DNA from 2 places in the Gracilibacillus phocaeensis genome. Region 1 is predicted to be linked to the other one. Evidence: a T-box and tRNA genes for the amino acid it is inferred to sense, from the RefSeq annotation. Region 1 holds a T-box; the other holds one or more tRNA genes.
The links. The T-box of region 1 lies ahead of serS (serine--tRNA ligase). A T-box ahead of a tRNA ligase gene usually reads a tRNA of that ligase, here a tRNA-Ser.

Region 1 (9,452 bases):
CTGCTTTTGTAGATGAGCCAAATCATTTAAACGACTAAATGAACGCTAGTTGAGTGGATAGCTATTATGAAATGGATTCAATTAGCGGCGTTTTTATTTCTTCTAAATCCCCAAAATATCAGTCTATAGATGGAAAAGGTACAGACTGAAAAAAATAAATTTTCCTCCATATCAATTGGTTGATTTACCATTAGATTTGTTAAACAAAGCATTACAAAAAGCGTTATACTGCCAAAAATGATGATGATCATTTCTCTCATTGTAACACCTCCATATCAAAAAAATATAAAAGTAATTAGCGATATTTGTCATTTAGTCCTTTGTTTTTAGACTTTTACTTTATCCTACTTCGAAAAAGAAAACATGCAGTTAGACATTACTATATCATCTATATTAAAAGAAGAAGCCCCATCCAACAAGGCTTCTTCTCCATTTTTTACCCAATCACTGTCTTATTCCCCATATATGGCACTAACACCTCTGGTACCTTAATCGTACCATCGGCCTGCTGATAATTTTCGATAATCGCGGCTACGGTACGGCCAATCGCCAGTCCTGATCCATTTAAGGTATGGACAAACTCGGGTTTCCCCTTCTCTTCACGGCGGAAACGAATACCAGCACGTCTTGCTTGGAAGTCTTCAAAATTAGAACAAGAAGAAATCTCACGATACGTGTCATTGCTTGGCATCCACACCTCGATATCGTATTTCTTGGCGGCGGTAAAGCCTAGATCGGCTGTACACATGCTCAGAACGCGATAAGGTAAATCAAGTAGCTGGAGTACCTTCTCCGCATGTCCTGTTAATTCCTCTAACACTTGATAAGAATCTTCTGGTTTGACCATTTGGACCAATTCTACTTTATTAAATTGATGCTGGCGGATCAATCCCCTTGTATCACGGCCGGCTGAGCCTGCTTCAGAACGGAAACAGCCGCTAAAGGCGGTGAATTTCTTCGGTAGCTCTTCGCCTTTGAGGATTTCTTCTCGATGATAATTAGTCACTGGTACTTCTGCGGTTGGTGCTAAAAAATAGTCCCACCCTTCAATCTTGAAGGCGTCCTCTTCAAATTTTGGCAGCTGCCCTGTGCCGGTCATACTAGTACGGTTCACCATATATGGCGGCAGCATTTCCTGGTAGCCATGCTCATCGGCATGTAAATCCATCATAAAATTTAGCAAAGCACGTTCCAGGCGGGCACCTAATCCCTTATAAAAGACAAAACGGCTGCCTGTCACCTTTGCTGCCCGTTCAAAATCGAGAATATCCAAGGACGTGGCCAGATCCCAGTGTGCTTGTTCCTGAAAATCAAATGAAGGCAGCTGTCCCCACTTGCGGACTTCCACATTGTCATCCTCGGTTTCGCCAATCGGTGTAGACTCATGCGGGATATTAGGGATAGAGAGCATAAGTAAATCTAACGTCTCTTCTACTTCTCGCAGCTCACTATCAATCGCTTTAATTCGATCACCGACTTCACGCATTTCAGCAATCTTATCATCGGCGTCCTGCTTTTCTTTTTTCAATTGAGAGATTTGTTTGGACACCTCATTACGTGTCGCCTTTAATTCTTCCGACTCCAAAATCAATTTGCGACGTTTCTCATCCAAATCACCAAAGCGATCCAAATCGGTTAAATCTTCTCCTCTGTGCTGTAATTTCTCTTTCACCTCATTAAAATGGTTGCGAAGTAGTTTCCTATCCAGCATGTTAGTGCCTCCTTTTTTTGATTACAGCTGATAAGTGCCTCTATAAAAAAACTCCCGCCCCTTGCTATGGTCTTCATAGCAGGGACGAGAGTTTTTCCCGCGATACCACCCTGATTGGAGAATAGACTTCTCCCGGCTTCTTTCAGTCGATAACGGTCTGCACCGGGTACATGTACTTTGCTTTCCATCTACCACTCCAGGATGGATTCACTTAGGCACTATGCCGATTTTCAGCTACCATCGGCTCTCTGAGATAGTTTGCCTAAATTACTATTTCCTATCGTCGTTTTACTTATCCTATGTTTATTATATTACTTTTCCACCATTTTGACAAAGTATTCAGTCAAGCGATGGTCATCGGTTAATTCGGGATGAAAGGAGCTGCATAGATAATGCCCTTGCTTGGCTGCTACAATGCTGCCCTGATATTCTGCCAGCACCTCTACCTCATTACCTACAGCCTCGATTTGCGGCGCTCGAATAAAGACCGCTTCAAAATCATCTGCCACCCCTTTAATCGCTAATTCCGCTTCAAAGGACTCACGCTGACGGCCAAAGGCATTGCGCTCTACCTTGATATCCATCAAACCCAAATGCGGCTTTTCCTGTCCAACAATTTGATTGGCTAATAGAATCAGTCCGGCACAGGTGCCAAAGATTGGCTTACCCGCTTGTCCAAATGCCTTTAATGGCTCAAAAAAGTCATATTTATCAATCAAACGGCGCATCGTGGTACTTTCCCCGCCTGGCAAAATTAAGCCATCAATGTCCGCTAATTCTTCTTTATGCTTGATTACTGCTGCTTCCGCTCCTGCTGTCTCAATCGAACGAACATGTTCACGGATTGCACCTTGTAAACCTAATACACCGATTTTTACCATCTGCTAACTAACTCCTTACCAGCCACGATCCTGCATACGATCAGCAGGCTCAATATTGCTAATTTCAATTCCTTTCATGGCTGTTCCAAGATCCTGGGATACCTTAGCGATCAATTCATAATCTTCATAATGCGTGGTTGCTTCCACAATAGCACGAGCAAATTTAGCCGGGTTGTCTGATTTGAAGATACCAGATCCTACAAATACACCATCTGCCCCAAGTTGCATCATTAAAGCCGCATCGGCTGGTGTCGCTACACCACCTGCTGCAAAGTTTACAACCGGTAGACGACCGTTTTCTCTAATATTTAATAAGACTTCATATGGTGCACCTAAATCTTTCGCATAGGTCATCACTTCGTCTTCATTCATATTGACCAGTTTACGCACTTGTGCATTGACTTCACGGATATGACGTACTGCTTCTACAATGTTCCCAGTGCCGGGTTCACCTTTGGTACGAAGCATCGAAGTTCCTTCCCCAATTCGACGAGCAGCTTCACCTAAGTTGCGGCAGCCACATACAAACGGGACGGTATATTCACGCTTATTGAGGTGATAAACCTCATCTGCAGGGGTTAGTACTTCACTTTCATCAATATAATCAACGCCTAAGGCTTCTAATACACGTGCTTCGACGATATGACCAATACGCGCTTTCGCCATAACTGGAATCGATACAGCGCCCATTACTTCTTCTACAATTGTTGGGTCGGCCATCCGTGCTACACCGCCAGCGGCACGAATGTCAGATGGCACTCGTTCCAAAGCCATTACCGCAACAGCGCCTGCCTCTTCGGCAATTTTCGCTTGTTCGGCGTTGACCACGTCCATAATGACGCCACCTTTTTGCATTTCTGCCATACCGCGTTTTACTCTATCTGTACCTACTTTAGACATATCTCGTTCCTCCTATATATTATCAGTTCCTATATCTATTATATAATAGATAGGGCTTAAATGCCAACTGGCTTAATCGGGATTAATCAAATAAACCTTTTACAAAATCAACAACGGTCGTGAATAAGCCACTAAAGAAATGGCCAATCGCGCTTAAAGAAAGCATAAACCAATTCGCTTTTTCCACACCAGAAGTCGTCACTAAGTCGACGCGATGCCCCCCGGTTGTTTCATCAATATAGCCGTAATCGCTGTCTCCGTTATAATTAAGTACTACTTCGCCAATCTTCTCACCCGACTCAATAGGCGCTTCTAAACTGCCATCTGCCGTTAATTTATCTTCATCCATCTGATATTCGACGGAGTACAGCTCCTCTTCTTCATCCGCAATCATCGATGAAATAGGTTCAGCTGCTGCAATATTTACCGTGTTATCTTTCCCTTTAGCAACCGGCAAGGTCGTTTGATCTTCTAACTGGTAACCAGCAGGGAATAATTCGGTGGATGCAAACTGAGAAAAGCCAAACTCCATTAATTTTTGCGTTTCTTCAAAACGTTCCCCTTCTGAACCAGTTTTCATGACAACCGTAATTAAACGTCGATCGCCCTGTTGCGCCGTTCCGGTAAAGCAATATCCCGCCGCATCGGTATGTCCTGTTTTCAGTCCATCAATTCCTTCATAACCATATTGGGCAAAATTATCATTGTCCCATGGCAGCATCCAGTTCAGATTCTCCAATTGACGATTATCCAATTCGGTTGTTAACATACTGGTATATTCTAAGGCTTCTGGATGATCATTGATTAAGTGATAGGCAAGTAAGGCAGCTGATTTTGCCGACAGTAAATTGTCAGCATTTGGATCGGTTCCTTCTGGCGCATTCTCCCCTAAATCTGCATTTCCAAGTCCAGTTGAATTAACAAATTTATAATCGGTTAAACCTAGTTCTTCTGCCTTGTCATTCATCATCTGGACAAATTCGCCTTCCGAACCAGCTACTAGTTCTGCTAAGGCAACGGTTGTCCCATTATCAGAAATAATCGACATCGCTTCGTACAACTGACGCACGGTGTAATCTTTTCCTTGGGTTAAACCAATCCCTGAAAAGCCAGGATCAGAAGATAGCCAATAGGCATAATCACTGATTTCGGTCGTATCATCCCAATTTATATCTCCGTTTGCTATCGCCTCTAGGACCAGGTATTCAGTCATCATTTTCGTCATACTAGCTGGAGGTAATTTTAAATCAGATTGTTTTTCATATAGTATTTTTCCTGTATCGGCATCTACCACAATGGCTGATTCTGCCGTTGTCTCTATGTTTTCTATCCCTTTAATGGTTACAGCATTCATGGTAAATGCAGTAATGGTCAATACGGTAATCATCGTTAATATACTTAATTTTTTTATTGTTGCTTTCACTCTTTCTACCTCCAACGATATTTTTCATACGAAATTATTTTACCACAACTACAACAAATAGAAAATAACGCTATGTGCCTAACTGAAAATTATTTTGATGGACTCATGGTGTTCCTATTTTCTTATCTGGCAAAAAAAAGGGCTGTCTTCTGAAGTTCTCTATTAAGACTTGTAAGACAGCCGCTGTGCTTTATTCAATTGATGAAAAACATCATGTTACGGAGTAGTTTGGTGATTCTTTGGTAATCTGCACATCATGGGGATGACTCTCACGAAGTCCAGCACCGGTCATACGGATGAAATAGGCATCATTGCGCATTATATCGATCGTTGCAGCGCCACAATAACCCATACCTGCACGTAAACCACCGAGCAGTTGATGAACCGTATCGGCTAACGGTCCTTTATAGGCTACACGACCTTCAATACCCTCTGGCACCAATTTCTTGGCGTCTTGGGAGTCTTGGAAGTAACGATCATTGGATCCGCTTTGCATCGATTTGACCGATCCCATGCCACGGTATACCTTATAACGTCTGCCTTGGAATATTTCTGTTTCACCAGGACTTTCTGATACTCCGGCAAAAAGACTTCCTAACATAACGGCATGTGCCCCAGCTGCAATGGCCTTCGCGATATCACCGGAATACTTAATTCCGCCATCTGCAATGACTGGAACACCGTATTTTTCCGCCTCTGTCGCACAATCATTCACCGCAGTAATTTGTGGCACCCCTACACCTGCGACAACACGAGTCGTACAGATCGAACCTGGTCCAATACCAACCTTGATAATATTGGCGCCTGCCTCAATTAAAGCCTTGGTTGCTTCAGCTGTTGCTACATTACCTGCGATAATATCAATATGAGGATATTGGTCACGCACACGGCTCACCTGTTCCAGTACCCCTTTTGAATGACCATGTGCCGTATCAATAACTAGTACATCTACCCCAGCCTCTACTAATTTTTCGATGCGGGTCAGGGAGTCTGCCGTTATACCTACTGCAGCACCAACCAATAAACGACCTTGTTTGTCCTTCGCCGAATGCGGAAATTCAATCACTTTCTCAATATCTTTAATCGTGATTAATCCTTTTAACACACCGGCTTGATTGACGAGAGGAAGTTTTTCGATTTTATGTTTTTGTAAGATCTTTTCCGCTTCTTTAAGATCTGTATCTACTGGTGCGGTGACTAAGTTTTTACTTGTCATCACTTCTGAAATCCGAATTGAATAGTCTTCAATAAAACGGAGATCTCGATTCGTTAAAATGCCAACAAGTTTTTGTTCCTCTTCATTGTTGACAATAGGCACACCTGATATACGGAATTTACCCATTAAATGCTCGGCATCGAACACTTGATGCTCCGGAGTCAGGAAGAACGGGTTAGTAATCACACCACTTTCTGAGCGTTTGACACGATCTACCTGTTCGGCTTGATCTTCAATGGACATATTCTTATGGATGATCCCTATCCCGCCTTGTCGCGCAATCGATATAGCAAGTTGTGCCTCGGTCACCGTATCCATACCTGCACTTAAAAATGGGATATTAAGTGTGATGTTATCCGATAACTTGGTTTGTACCGATACTTCCTTTGGCAATACATTAGACTCTGCTGGTACTAATAGTACATCATCAAAGGTTAATCCTTCTTTACTGAATTTATCCGTTCTCATCGATATGCCTCCTTGTTTTTTGTAATCGCTATGTGAATGAATAATAGATTGGAGAATAATGGTGACTTTCGCCTATTTCACAGGCTTTACACCCTTAACTATTGTTAATTACAATACGACATGTTACGGTGTTTTTCAACCTTTTTTTATTGGCAGTGAAGTGGGCTTTGTCTAACGATAGGATAAAATCAATCATGTAAGAGGTTACATCGTCTTGATTTTTTTATACTCAAAGAAGGATAAAATTCTTGGGATCATTAGAAAAGGGAACGATTTTACCATGAACGAATCGGTAGCCTGTATCTATTTTTAATTAGTGATAAAGGAAAGGTCGGGTTTTTTCCATCTTTTCTTATACGATACGGGAGGATAAGATCGATGAGGTCATTGTGCTTTGTCGGTATATTGTTATGATACACTAAACTTATCTTATAAGAGGAGGCATTGGATGAAATATATATATTCGCTCCTTATCATTGGCGTAGTTGCAACGATTAGTTTGTCAATCTATTCTTTTATACAAGCACAGCAAGCAGACCAGGAAATAACAGAAAAATCAGCCACTACAGAGCAGATGCCAGCCTATCATTTTGTCTTAATTGGCGAGGAAATGGATCATGATTATTGGAAACTAGTCGGAGAAGGTGCACAAGACACAGAAGAAAAATATGATGTAGCCATTGAATATAATGGTCCCAGACGCTCCAATCCGGATGAACAATTAAAACTGTTGGATATGGCAATCAAATCCAAAGTCGATGGCATTATTGTACAAGCCTTAAATGACGATTTTCTCCCGGTCATCGACAAAGCGGTCGAACAAGGGATACCAGTGATAACGATTGATACAGACGCCCCTGAGAGTCGTCGATCGGCATATATTGGAACAGATAATTACCAAGCTGGTCGGCAGGCAGGGGAACAGCTCCTAAATGATTTAAGTCCAGATGAAAAGGTGGGGATTATTACCGGCAGTTTCACCAATGACCATCACAAACTACGTGTCGAGGGGTTTAGAGATGTTGTGGAAGAAGAAGGGGTAGATATCGTCGCCATCGAAGAATCCAATATAAGCAGAACCACCGCTGAAGGGAAGGCATACAGCATGTTGCGAGATCACCCTGAAATCACGGCACTGTATGGTACCAGCGCTTTAGATGGTATCGGTATGGTAGCGGCCATCGAATCATTAGACATCCAAGATGACTTATACGTGATGGCCTTTGATACCTTGGAAGAAAATCTTCAATTACTAGCGCAGGAGAAGATTGACGTCTTAGTTCAACAACAATTTTATAACATTGGTTACACCAGTGTCGAGCTCATGCTGGATGTAATGGAAGGGAAAGACGTTCAAGATACTTATTATACTCCAATTGATTTTTTAAAGAAAGAAGATCTCGGTGATGCGTATGATTAAACTGCGGACGAAATTACTCCTTTACTTTCTTGTTATCTTGGTATCGATGGTTGCCCTTTTTCTCATCCGTGAGTGGCATACACAGCGTATCGTTAGCTTACACGAAGAAAATTCCGAGCATTATTTTCTCTTAAACGAGTTAACCAATAGCACGGATCTTACTTTGCAGTCATTACAAATATTCGTGCATGAACCAACGGAAAATAATAAAGAAGCCTATCAACAGGAAAAGCAGCAGCTGCAGACACTCACAACGGATTTCGAGCAAAAGATTCGTGACAGTATGGACAAGCAGAATTATTTGTCCCTCTTAACTAGTTTTCAAGAATATGCAGATGAGACGATAACGTTAGTGGAGCAGGATCATATTGAGCAATACGCCTCGTCGTTAAATGAAACAGACAGAACCGCCGATTACATTCATGAAAAAACACTGGAATTCATTAATCAACAATTGACAGAGTATCAACATATCATTGAACTAGAGAACCAGCGTATAGAAGAGGCTAAAAAAACAGGTTCTTTCGTCTTTCTAACGATTATCTTGTTAAGTATTTTATTTGCTTTATGGTTCTCCAATGGAGCGACCAAGGTGATTGAAAAACTAACCAGCGCCTCCAAAGAAATTTCGCAAGGCCACTATAATATCCCGGATGTACAAGTATCTCAGCGTGATGAATTACGTGTCCTAACCGATACATTTAACCGCATGAAATACAATATTGTCGAGGCCATCAGCGAAATGAAAGAGAAGGCGAAAATGTCTCAGCTGCTAAAAGAAATGGAGCTGAAAAGTTTACAAAATCAGGTGAATCCACACTTTTTATTTAATACCTTGAACGTTATCTCGAAAACCTCTTATATCGAAGGAGCCGATAAAACTAGTGATTTAATCCATTCCATCTCTGCATTATTGCGCTATAATCTCGGCAATCTTGATAGAGAAACATCCTTGAAGGATGAGGTAGCGGTTGTCAATGAGTATTTCTTCCTCCAGCAAAGTCGATTTGGAGACAGGATTACCTTTGAACAGAATATCGAAGAAGACTGCTTGCATGTTGCCATTCCTTGTTTGACTTTACAACCACTGATTGAGAATGCCTTTGTCCACGGCATCGAGGAAATGGCAGAAGACGCCGTTATTACACTCGCTATTTTTTCAACTGCTCGGCAAGTAGTGATTGAGGTTTCAGATAATGGCAAAGGGATGTCCCAAGCGAAAATAGCAGCAATCTTGAACCATCAAGAGACAGATAGGGAACAAAAAGGGCATTCCACTGGGATCGGCTTGCGCAATGTAATGGAACGATTAAAGATTTTTGATAAATCCAGTGATGTAGCCATTGTCTCTGAAGTAGGTAAAGGAACAACGGTGAGAATCACGCTAGATAAGGGGCGAACTACATGATAAAGATAATGCTGGTAGACGATGA
Region 2 (9,452 bases), on a different contig from region 1:
CGCAACGGAAGTCAAGGTTGCCACCAACAGACCTGCATGCAGCTTTAATCGATAACAAGTGATGATCGTAAAGAAGGCTGCTAAGGCATAGGTAAGTGGTGAATTCTCAAATAAAAAGATAAATAATACTGCAAAGGCAGATCCAATGGCAGAGGCAGGGAAGCGCACGATCCCTTTTTTTATAGAAGCTGCCGCAGTTGGTTCAATCGTAACAATAGCCGTAATCACTGCAAAGACAGGGGGCCACCCTATCCATTGACAGATTAATGATGTTAAAAAAACCGCTAAAGCCGTTTTGATGACACGCCGCCCAAATAATTTTCGATTACGCCATATCTTCGCTTTCATGTTAAAGACTCCTTCAAATGATCTAAGGCTTAGTATACCGCAGATATCATACACTTTCCAATCCTTTTTTTGTTAGCAAAAGGAGTGCGATCTGTTTCATCAAAATAAGCTCTGCTTCATAAGATAGGAGAAAAAGGGGAGGTGGCCGTTGTAGTCATACGGTCTGTTAGAATATGATCCATTTCATTTTCTAAAACGTAATGATTGCAATCTGATGAGAAATTATATAAAATTGTCTGCAAACGCTTTCTTATTTTCGGTATATCATGTAAAATAAGAAGTATAGTAAAGTGCGTTGTGAATTCTTGAGGAGGTGCTCCATATGTTTTCAGTGAAAATGTTAAAGCCATATTACATTAAGGAAGAGCAAGAATATATAAGAGTGGTATTAGCATATCAATATTTTTCCCTGCTGATGGATGAGGAAGTTTATCATTTCGTCCCGCTTGAAGCACGAGAAATCCGAATCAAACGTGATACACAACAGATTGAGAATAAAGAGGCTGTCTTTGTTTTTCAAAAAGGAAAGCAGTTTCATCGAATTCATTTAGCTGATCTAATGAAAGTGAAGGACTTCCAGCAGCATTTATCAACGATTCTAAGCCCCTATATGATGCTCCCTAAACCAGAGGAGAAAAAGGATAATATTGATCAAGTCATCATGGAATTAGAACGCACCAATTTATTACGCTTAGTGGATCAAGCATTAGATGAGCAAAATGAAGCCCATTTTTATTTATATACAAATAAACTAACAGAAATGTAATATAATACATGATAGTCCCGTGTTACACTTTTGTGGCGCGGGATATACTTTGATGATGATAGGTGATGGAATGGATTTGCAGCTAAAAGGCAAGAAAGTTCTTGTAACAGCAGCAAGTAAAGGATTAGGTATGGCTTGTGCCCAATTATATGCGGAAGAAGGGGCACAGGTTTGGATAGCAAGCCGCAATAAACAACAGCTGGAACAAGCGAAACAAACAATCATTCATCAGACAGGCAATGCACAGGTTGAGGCTGTCATGTGTGATTTAACGAAAGAAGAAGAGATCAAGCAATTATTCGCTGAGACTGGTTCTATCGATATTTTGATTAATAATATTGGTGGGCCACCAGCGGGTGCATTTGATGAATTTGCTGATCAAGATTGGCAGCAAGCGTTTGAGCGCTTACTGATGAGTGTGATCCGAACTGTACGCGCAGCTGCACCTTCCATGAAGGACAGGCAGTTTGGTCGGATCGTGACAATCACCTCAAGCTCGATGAAACAGTCGTTAGATGGACTGCTTTTATCGAATACGTTTCGTCCTGCGATTGTGGGTTTATCCAAAAGTCTATCTCAGGAATTAGCGGGCGACGGCATTTTGATTAACTCAGTTGGCCCAGGTACGATGGAGACTGATCGCATCCGTGATCTTTATCAGCCAGCACAAATCCAACAGCTTGGCGAAAACATTCCCATCGGCAGAATAGGTCAGCCAGATGAATTTGCAAAGGCGGTTGTATTTCTTGGATCAGGTGCCAATACTTATATCACGGGACAGACATTAGTTGTAGACGGTGGTTCCATGAAAGCTTTGTAAGGATAAGGAAAACCATCCGTATGTATGGCGGATGGTTTTTGTGTGTTTTTTAATTCACAATGGTTGAAAAATCGTGTCATTCGTATTATGATATTTCTTGTGGTTAAAACATGCTGGTGTAGCACAGTTGGCAGTGCACTTCTCTCGTAAAGAAGGGGTCGGAGGTTCGAGTCCTCTCATCAGCATTTGGATAACCAAGCTTATATTACCGAAGTGCGGTGATAAGCAATGACCATCAATAATTGGAGAAGTACCCAAGCTCGGCTGAAGGGGGCGCACTCGAAATGCGTTAGGGCGTGCAAGCGTCGCGTGGGTTCGAATCCCACCTTCTCCGCCATACATACCTTGCCGCATTTTTTATCCCTCTATTTCTTTGTAAAACATAACCTTATTTTTTCGCCGATCTTATCACTTTTTTCTTCATCAAGATAAACCTCCCAAGGCTCTGCAATTTCCAATGTGAATTTCTTTGGTACTTTTTTATTCATTGGAATGAGAATAAATGCCTCGACTACTTCATCAGGTGCCGATTCTCCAATCGCATAGGCTAAGTCTGTTTCTGTCTGTTCTTGTCGCTTTGTTATGATTTTTACGTCTCCGTTGAAATGAATGTTTGTCGCTGTGAGATTGATCGTTTCTCCTACAAGGGTGATATGATTCTTTTGGTTATGTAAGGATCTTACGGCAAGAACCGAAAATTGGAATGCATAGTGATCAAAATAAACGCAATTAAAACCATTTTCATCAGTGATGTTCGTTTGATAAGTATGAACGATTTTATACTTGTCCTGCCATTCATCCACAAAGTAATCGTACTTGTTCTTGGTATGCCCAAATTCCATGGTGGAATCGGTCACCCATTTTTTTTGGAATAACATTGGTATATCCTTTCTTTAATAAAATACACATAGGAAAATTGTATCATATCAATAGATAAAAAAACAGCTGTCTATTTATGCAAGAAGAAGGCATCAAACCAACCTTTATTGCAAAATCACGCTTGTTATGAAACTGCCGATAGTTTGCATGACGTAAACGATCCGGATTGTTACCAAAAAAAGCTACTTCATGGCGGCGATCATGCCTGCCATAAAGCAGCTTTCTACTTTTCTTTATTCACTTAATACCCGACCGACCTTTTCGGCGACGTAACCACTGCCGCCATTTTGATTTTCGATATGTTCTACCATCATTGCAACGATCAGGTTTTCATCTTCAGGATAACCGACAAACCAGCCATTCTCTGCTGCGCCTTCTTCATCCAATGATTGCTTCAATTCAGCCGTTCCCGTTTTGCCTAATATTGTTTTTTCTTCTATATTTGCTGGACTCCCTGTTCCTTCAGTGACAACACCACGCAGGGCATCATTCATAAGTGCGACATTGTCTTCTGATAGAAGATTCTCTTTCCAATTTACCCCTTGCTCCTCATCGGATAACAAGGTCGGTTGAATCATGTTCCCGTTATTTTTAAAGATCGAATAACTAGTGGCCAAGTGCAAGGCACTCATTTCAATTTGACCTTGACCATAGCTTGTATCTGCGAGCAATACTTCATTATCCAAGCTTCCATCTGCAGAGATGGTGCTAGAGGTGATCGGATAGGTGTAAGGCAGATCTTCTCCAATACCAAACTGTTGCAATCCTTCTACAAAGGTTTCTGCCCCCATGTCAATCGCCTGGATAGCAAAATAGATATTGTCTGAACGGACCAGTGCGTCCCTTAAATCAACAGGACCGTTTGATTCAGAAACACGACGTACGGAGTAATCACCCCAGTTTTCTTTTTGCCAAGTAAGTCCATTGATGGTGATTCCTTCATTTGGGTCCAGACTGCCATTCTGTAAACCGATCGCACTAGTAACAGGTTTAAAGGCAGACCCTGGGGCGAATGTAGCAGCAAAACGGTTCAATAAAGGGTTTTGCTCATCATTTTGCCATTCTTCCCATTGTTCATTGCTTAATCCATATAGAAAAGCATGCGGATCAAAGGCGGGACTGCTAACTAATGCGAGTGTTTCTCCGGTAGTAGGATCAATTGCCGCTGCAGTTCCAGCATCATCGCCTAACGACTCAAAGATTTGCTGTTGGCGGCTAGCGTCGATGGTAAGTTGAACATCCTCACCGTCTTGCACTTCTTGCTCCGCCAGCACAATCGGATCTTCGCCCTCTTTGTTCACTACGATTTGCACGCCATTTTGTCCGTGCAGTTCTTCTTCAAATAATTCTTCTAAACCTCGATAGCCGACTAAATCATTTTGCGAATATATACTAGAATCAAGTTCCTCCAATTTTTCAGCTGTTACCGGTGCGATATACCCGGTTAAGTGGGCGGCTGCTTCACCTAAAGGATAAACCCGGCCAGTTGTTGATTGGTAGGTGAGGGCCTCGACAGATTGTATAGCTTCCTCCAAATTCTCCCCAAGCGACGGGAATACCTTCAATGGAACGAACGTATCGGAAGTAACCCAATCAGCACTCAAGGCCTGATCGATCTCGTCCACTGAAATATCCAGCGCCTCAGCGATGGTCTCTTTTTCTGCTGCTTCATCACTGAAAAGGCCAGGCTGTACCCCTAATTCATAGACCTCATCATTGATAGCTAGCCCTTCTTGATTTCGGTCGAAAATTTCACCCCGAGTAGCCTCTATGTTATCGATGCCGATCTCACCACCATCTGCCAGCTCTGGAAAAATCAAACCCGGGTTCCAGTTGACGACCCAATCGATTTGTTCCTCACCGTCAATCGTTTCGGTCGTTTTGACCATCTCCACATCTGTTTCAAAAGAAATCGGACCGGCAAATGTATCCATGCTGACTTGTATAGGGAAAACCTGCGATTCGATTTCCTCTAAATCGCGTTCTTCCTCATCGACTTCTGCCTCAAAGGAAACGTCTAGATTTTCTACCTCCACATCCTGATAAATCTTTTCATAACGATTGAATGCTTCTCCCTCGACATCTTCTGGAACCATCGTATACATTTCCGTAAAATCTTGTTGATTCCAAAGATCTACATATTCTTGCAACTTGTCTTCCGGCTTGGCGATATCGTCATTGGAACAACCAACTAACGCTACCAAACCGAGGATGATAAGCCATGCTATTTTTTTCATATGTTTTCCCCCTCATCTGTCTATTCAAAAGAAAAAGCGTATTGCTTCATTTGATCAATACGCTTTTTACCACTAAATTGGTTTTGCATAAATAATGTATCGGTCCGGTGCATTCCCAACAAAGGAAAAAGGATAGCAGGTAGTGATTACAAGTTCTTCATCTGGGGCAGTAGATTTAATGATGGAAGTATCCTCCGCGTCAACGATTTTGGAGTCGACCATCTCATATTCAAAGGATCCGTATTCTAAATGAACGATAAAGGTATCGCCAACCTCTACGTCCCCCAAACTGCGAAAAACGGTATCCCGATGTCCAGATAAGACGATTTGATCATTTTGTTCAGGATATGCAGAGCCGAGATAGTGCCCCACTCCTTTGTCTAAATCATCTGGGTCGGTGCCCTCAACAATAGGTAGTTCTGCCTCTAATGTTGGGATTTCCAATATACCTACTGTTTCATTCATATCAGGTTCAAATTCCTCTGGTGTGGTTCGTTCGGCTTCATCCTGTTTGGAGGAGCGTTCGATCAGAGACTGAGCTTCTGTCATCGCTTGCTTTTCGGCTGCTTGTATCTTGAAATACTGATAGCCACCAACGCTTAACAAAACAACGCCAACTAACATCAACAAAAATGCCAACTTTTTCATATGTACACCTCATTTAGTCTAATCATGCACAAACTTATCCTTATTTTATCAATGACTAGCGTTTTTTTCAATCTCGACTAGGGAAAAAGTACAATATTTTACTTTCGAATTCCCTTGAGAAATGGAAGACAATTTGTTCAATCGGGAACTAATTTCAAAATAAGGAACAGAAATGACGGACAAAATCCAACTGCTTTCTATCGTATTACTATTTTGTCGCTAAAAAATAGAAGCTTATACTGGTGTAGAGGCTGCCTGGAATGGTTGTGCAGCACCAAAGGAGCCAGGAAATTCGCTTGCTATAAGCGTATGAACATATCTTTTTGCATCCTCTATTAAAATAGTGTATAGTTTTCTTTGTGCGTAAATGTGAAAAAATTATCATGTTTTAATAGAAAATGAAGTGGTATAACTAGAGTAGTTACGAAAAGGACGCGACGGACATAATATATTCATAGAACAGCTAAGGAGATGAGGAATTTGACAGAACAAGAGGTGTACCGTTCCATTTTGCAAAGGATGTTAGATCAAACCGAAGAGCAATTAATCGATAACCCCAAAGATTTTCTTCATCAATTAACGCAAGAGATTAAAGCGACGAGTACGTTTACAACTGAAAAGCATTAATTCATTAAACATGCTATCCAGATGAAAGAACGAGACGTTTTTCCATTCTGTATAGCATGTTTATTTTGAACAAAGCGTGGGCTGTGGGTTTACATTTGATTAATTTTCCTCTTCCGAAATGAGGCTTCACGTTATTTCCCGGGGAATAAAATCAGGAGGTCGGAACGTCTATTTCGACATATGTAGCTCCTTCTTCTTGTATCTCCTGTTTTCCACTTGTCTGGTTCATGATCCAGTCTTGGAAGCTATCTTCCTCTCCAGCTTGCACACGGACATGAAAGGTTACTTGATCGGTATAGTCAATATCACCTAACAAATAATGGGCTTGACGTAATTCATTTTCGATTTTGCCAAGCAATGTGTAATCTACAGTTACTGCAAAGCCGGACATTTGTTTTCTTTCAACGATTCCAGTTTGGTTGATCGCTAACGTAGTTGTACTGGCATATGCGCGTATTAAACCTCCGGCACCAAGTTTAATACCGCCAAAATACCTGGTTACCACCACGACTGTATCCTTTAACTGGCGCTTTTTAAGGACTTCCAAGATGGGTACTCCTGCTGTTCCGCTTGGTTCTCCATCATCATTTGCCTTTTGAATCTGATCATGTTCCCCAATCATATATGCCGAACAATTATGAGTGGCATCGGCATGCTTCTTTTTAATCTCTTGGATAAACTGTTGTGCTTCCTCTTCAGATGTCACTCGCTTGACATATCCAATGAATCTGGATTTTTGGATAACTTGTTCCTCTGAACCTTGTGTCTTCACCGTAAAATAATTTGCTAGCATCGGCACTTCCTCCTTTTATTTTTGAGAAATATGTGTAAACTATTATTGAATGAATTTTTAATTTATAGACAGTCAGTGTACAATGTACCTAATAGGAAGTAAAGAATATTGTAACGCACCCCTAAAAAGGAACTAAACATTTCGTATTGTATGAATGACATTAGATAGAGAGGTTTTCTTATGGTAAATAATGACCGTAAACTAGACTATATAATAGATGAGATGGTGAATACAGTAGAAAACAGTAAGGATGAAGTTTTTGGTATTGCGGAAGAGTCTAGAAAAGAATATGAATTATTAACGGAAGAGCTGGCAAGTTTGAAACATTCCGTGCTCGAAAAAATCCGAGAGAATGAACAACTGGATAAACAGTCTGCCTTATCCAGACAACATCTGGCAGAAGTGAGCAAGAATTTTCGTGACTATTCAGAGGATACGATTAAAGAAGCATATGATAGGGCCCACAAATACCAAACCGCCTTACAAGTCAATCGTGATAAGGAACAAATCTTGCGAAAGAGAAGAGATGAAATTGAATTACGCCTCAAATCTATGGAGCACATGGTGGAACGTGCCGATGGTCTAGCAGGAAAAATCTCCATCGTGTTGAATTATTTGAATGATGACTTTAAGCATGTGTCCGATATCATTCAAGACGCCCATGCCAAACAACAATTTGGTTTGAAAATTATTGAAGCACAAGAAGAAGAGAGAAGAAGGATTTCTCGAGAAATTCATGATGGGCCGGCCCAAATGCTTGCTAATATTATGCTGCGATCGGAAATCGTTGGTCGTACATATAAAAAAGGAGACGTGGAAAGTGCCGTTTCTGAAATGCGTAATGTCCGTTCCTTAATCAAGGATTCTTTACACGAAGTAAGGAGGATTATTTATGATCTTAGGCCAATGGCATTAGATGACCTTGGCTTAATCCCAACGATCAAGAAATATATATCTACCTTGCATGATCAGCACGCAAACATCCATTTTTCATATAATGGCTCTTCGGACAGATTGGATAGTCAATATGAGGTAGCTCTATTTCGCTTAATACAAGAATCGATTCAAAATGCTATCAAACATGCAGAAGCGGATCAAATCAAGGTGCTTTTAGAGGTTTCTGCAGAAAAGGTGATTGTATTAGTAGAGGACGATGGGGAAGGTTTTGATCAAAATCAAAAAAAAGAAAAATCTTTTGGTTTAATAGGTATGCAAGAACGGGTAGAAATGCTTGAAGGCGAGATTAGAATCAAGAGTCAAATCGCAAAAGGGACAAAAATCATGATAAAAATCCCGATTAAACAAAATATTGATACAGATATTTAATATTTCGTGTATAATATAAGAACAAATCACAGTGAAATACAGAGAATAAACGCGAAAATTAAATATGAAAAGAGGAGGCTGTACACATGACAACAAATATTGTTTTGATTGATGACCACAAATTATTTAGAGAAGGCGTAAAACGTATTTTAGAACTCGAAAATGACTTTACGATCTTGGCTGAGGGTGATGATGGCCATATGGCTGTGGAGTTAGTAAAAAAATATAAGCCGGATATTGTCTTAATGGATATTAATATGCCAGGCGTTAATGGTGTAGAGGCAACGGCAGAATTGTTGGAGCGTTATCCTGGCGTAAAGGTAATCATTCTGTCTATTCACGATGATGAGAATTATGTGACGCATGCATTAAAGTCAGGGGCTCAGGGATATTTGTTAAAAGAAATGGATTCTGATGCACTTATTGACGCCATCACCGTTGTTTCAGAAGGTGGATCATACTTACATCCGAAAGTCACTCATAATTTGGTAAAGGAATACCGCAGACTTGTTTCAGAAGAAGATTCATTATACGAAAATGATGATTCAGTAAACAAACTTAAAGAAATCGAGCACCGTAAGCCATTACACTTACTGACTAGACGTGAATGCCAAGTCTTGCAGTTATTGGCAGAAGGAAAGAGTAATAAAGGAATCTCTGAATCTTTATACATCAGTGAGAAGACGGTAAAGAACCATGTGAGTAGTATTTTACAGAAAATGAAGGTGAAAGACCGGACCCAGGCCGTTGTCATCGCGATTAAACAAGGCTGGGTAGAAATTCTATAAGATGAATGTACCAAAAGCAGATCAGTGCACCACGTGGTCCCGATAATATAAGAAAAGACTCGGACCACCAGTACCTGACCAGATTACGCTCGTCGTTGTGATAGATATAATCAGCTTCCTGAATATTTCTAGAATATATGTAGAAAATAGCTCTTCGCTTTATGGAGGGCTATTTTTTTCGTGGTGTGTAGTTGTCATCTCGGGAATGACGGCCAAAATA

Region 2: it encodes a tRNA-Ser, which carries the amino acid that the T-box ahead of serS (serine--tRNA ligase) is inferred to sense. The anticodon was not compared.

What each region holds. Positions count from the first base shown of each region.
Region 1 is NZ_LR131142.1:49,739-59,190, forward strand. Features, by position in the region: gene E0E32_RS02590 (PF20097 family protein) at 1-38, shown strand, start outside; gene E0E32_RS22010 (hypothetical protein) at 78-260, opposite strand; gene serS (serine--tRNA ligase) at 437-1,711, opposite strand; T-box leader at 1,789-2,004, opposite strand; gene pdxT (pyridoxal 5'-phosphate synthase glutaminase subunit PdxT) at 2,023-2,592, opposite strand; gene pdxS (pyridoxal 5'-phosphate synthase lyase subunit PdxS) at 2,608-3,492, opposite strand; gene E0E32_RS02610 (D-alanyl-D-alanine carboxypeptidase family protein) at 3,575-4,915, opposite strand; gene guaB (IMP dehydrogenase) at 5,127-6,599, opposite strand; gene E0E32_RS02620 (sugar-binding protein) at 7,048-8,019, shown strand; gene E0E32_RS02625 (sensor histidine kinase) at 8,006-9,427, shown strand; gene E0E32_RS02630 (response regulator transcription factor) at 9,424-9,452, shown strand, end outside.
Region 2 is NZ_LR131144.1:448,661-458,112, forward strand. Features, by position in the region: gene E0E32_RS09845 (FUSC family protein) at 1-348, opposite strand, end outside; gene E0E32_RS09850 (IDEAL domain-containing protein) at 671-1,114, shown strand; gene E0E32_RS09855 (SDR family oxidoreductase) at 1,185-1,934, shown strand; tRNA gene E0E32_RS09860 (tRNA-Thr) at 2,047-2,119, shown strand; tRNA gene E0E32_RS09865 (tRNA-Ser) at 2,179-2,271, shown strand; gene E0E32_RS09870 (hypothetical protein) at 2,300-2,812, opposite strand; gene E0E32_RS09875 (penicillin-binding transpeptidase domain-containing protein) at 3,047-5,050, opposite strand; gene E0E32_RS09880 (class D sortase, LPxTATN-specific) at 5,123-5,698, opposite strand; gene E0E32_RS22190 (hypothetical protein) at 6,179-6,325, shown strand; gene E0E32_RS09885 (YigZ family protein) at 6,477-7,118, opposite strand; gene E0E32_RS09890 (sensor histidine kinase) at 7,299-8,444, shown strand; gene E0E32_RS09895 (response regulator transcription factor) at 8,531-9,232, shown strand.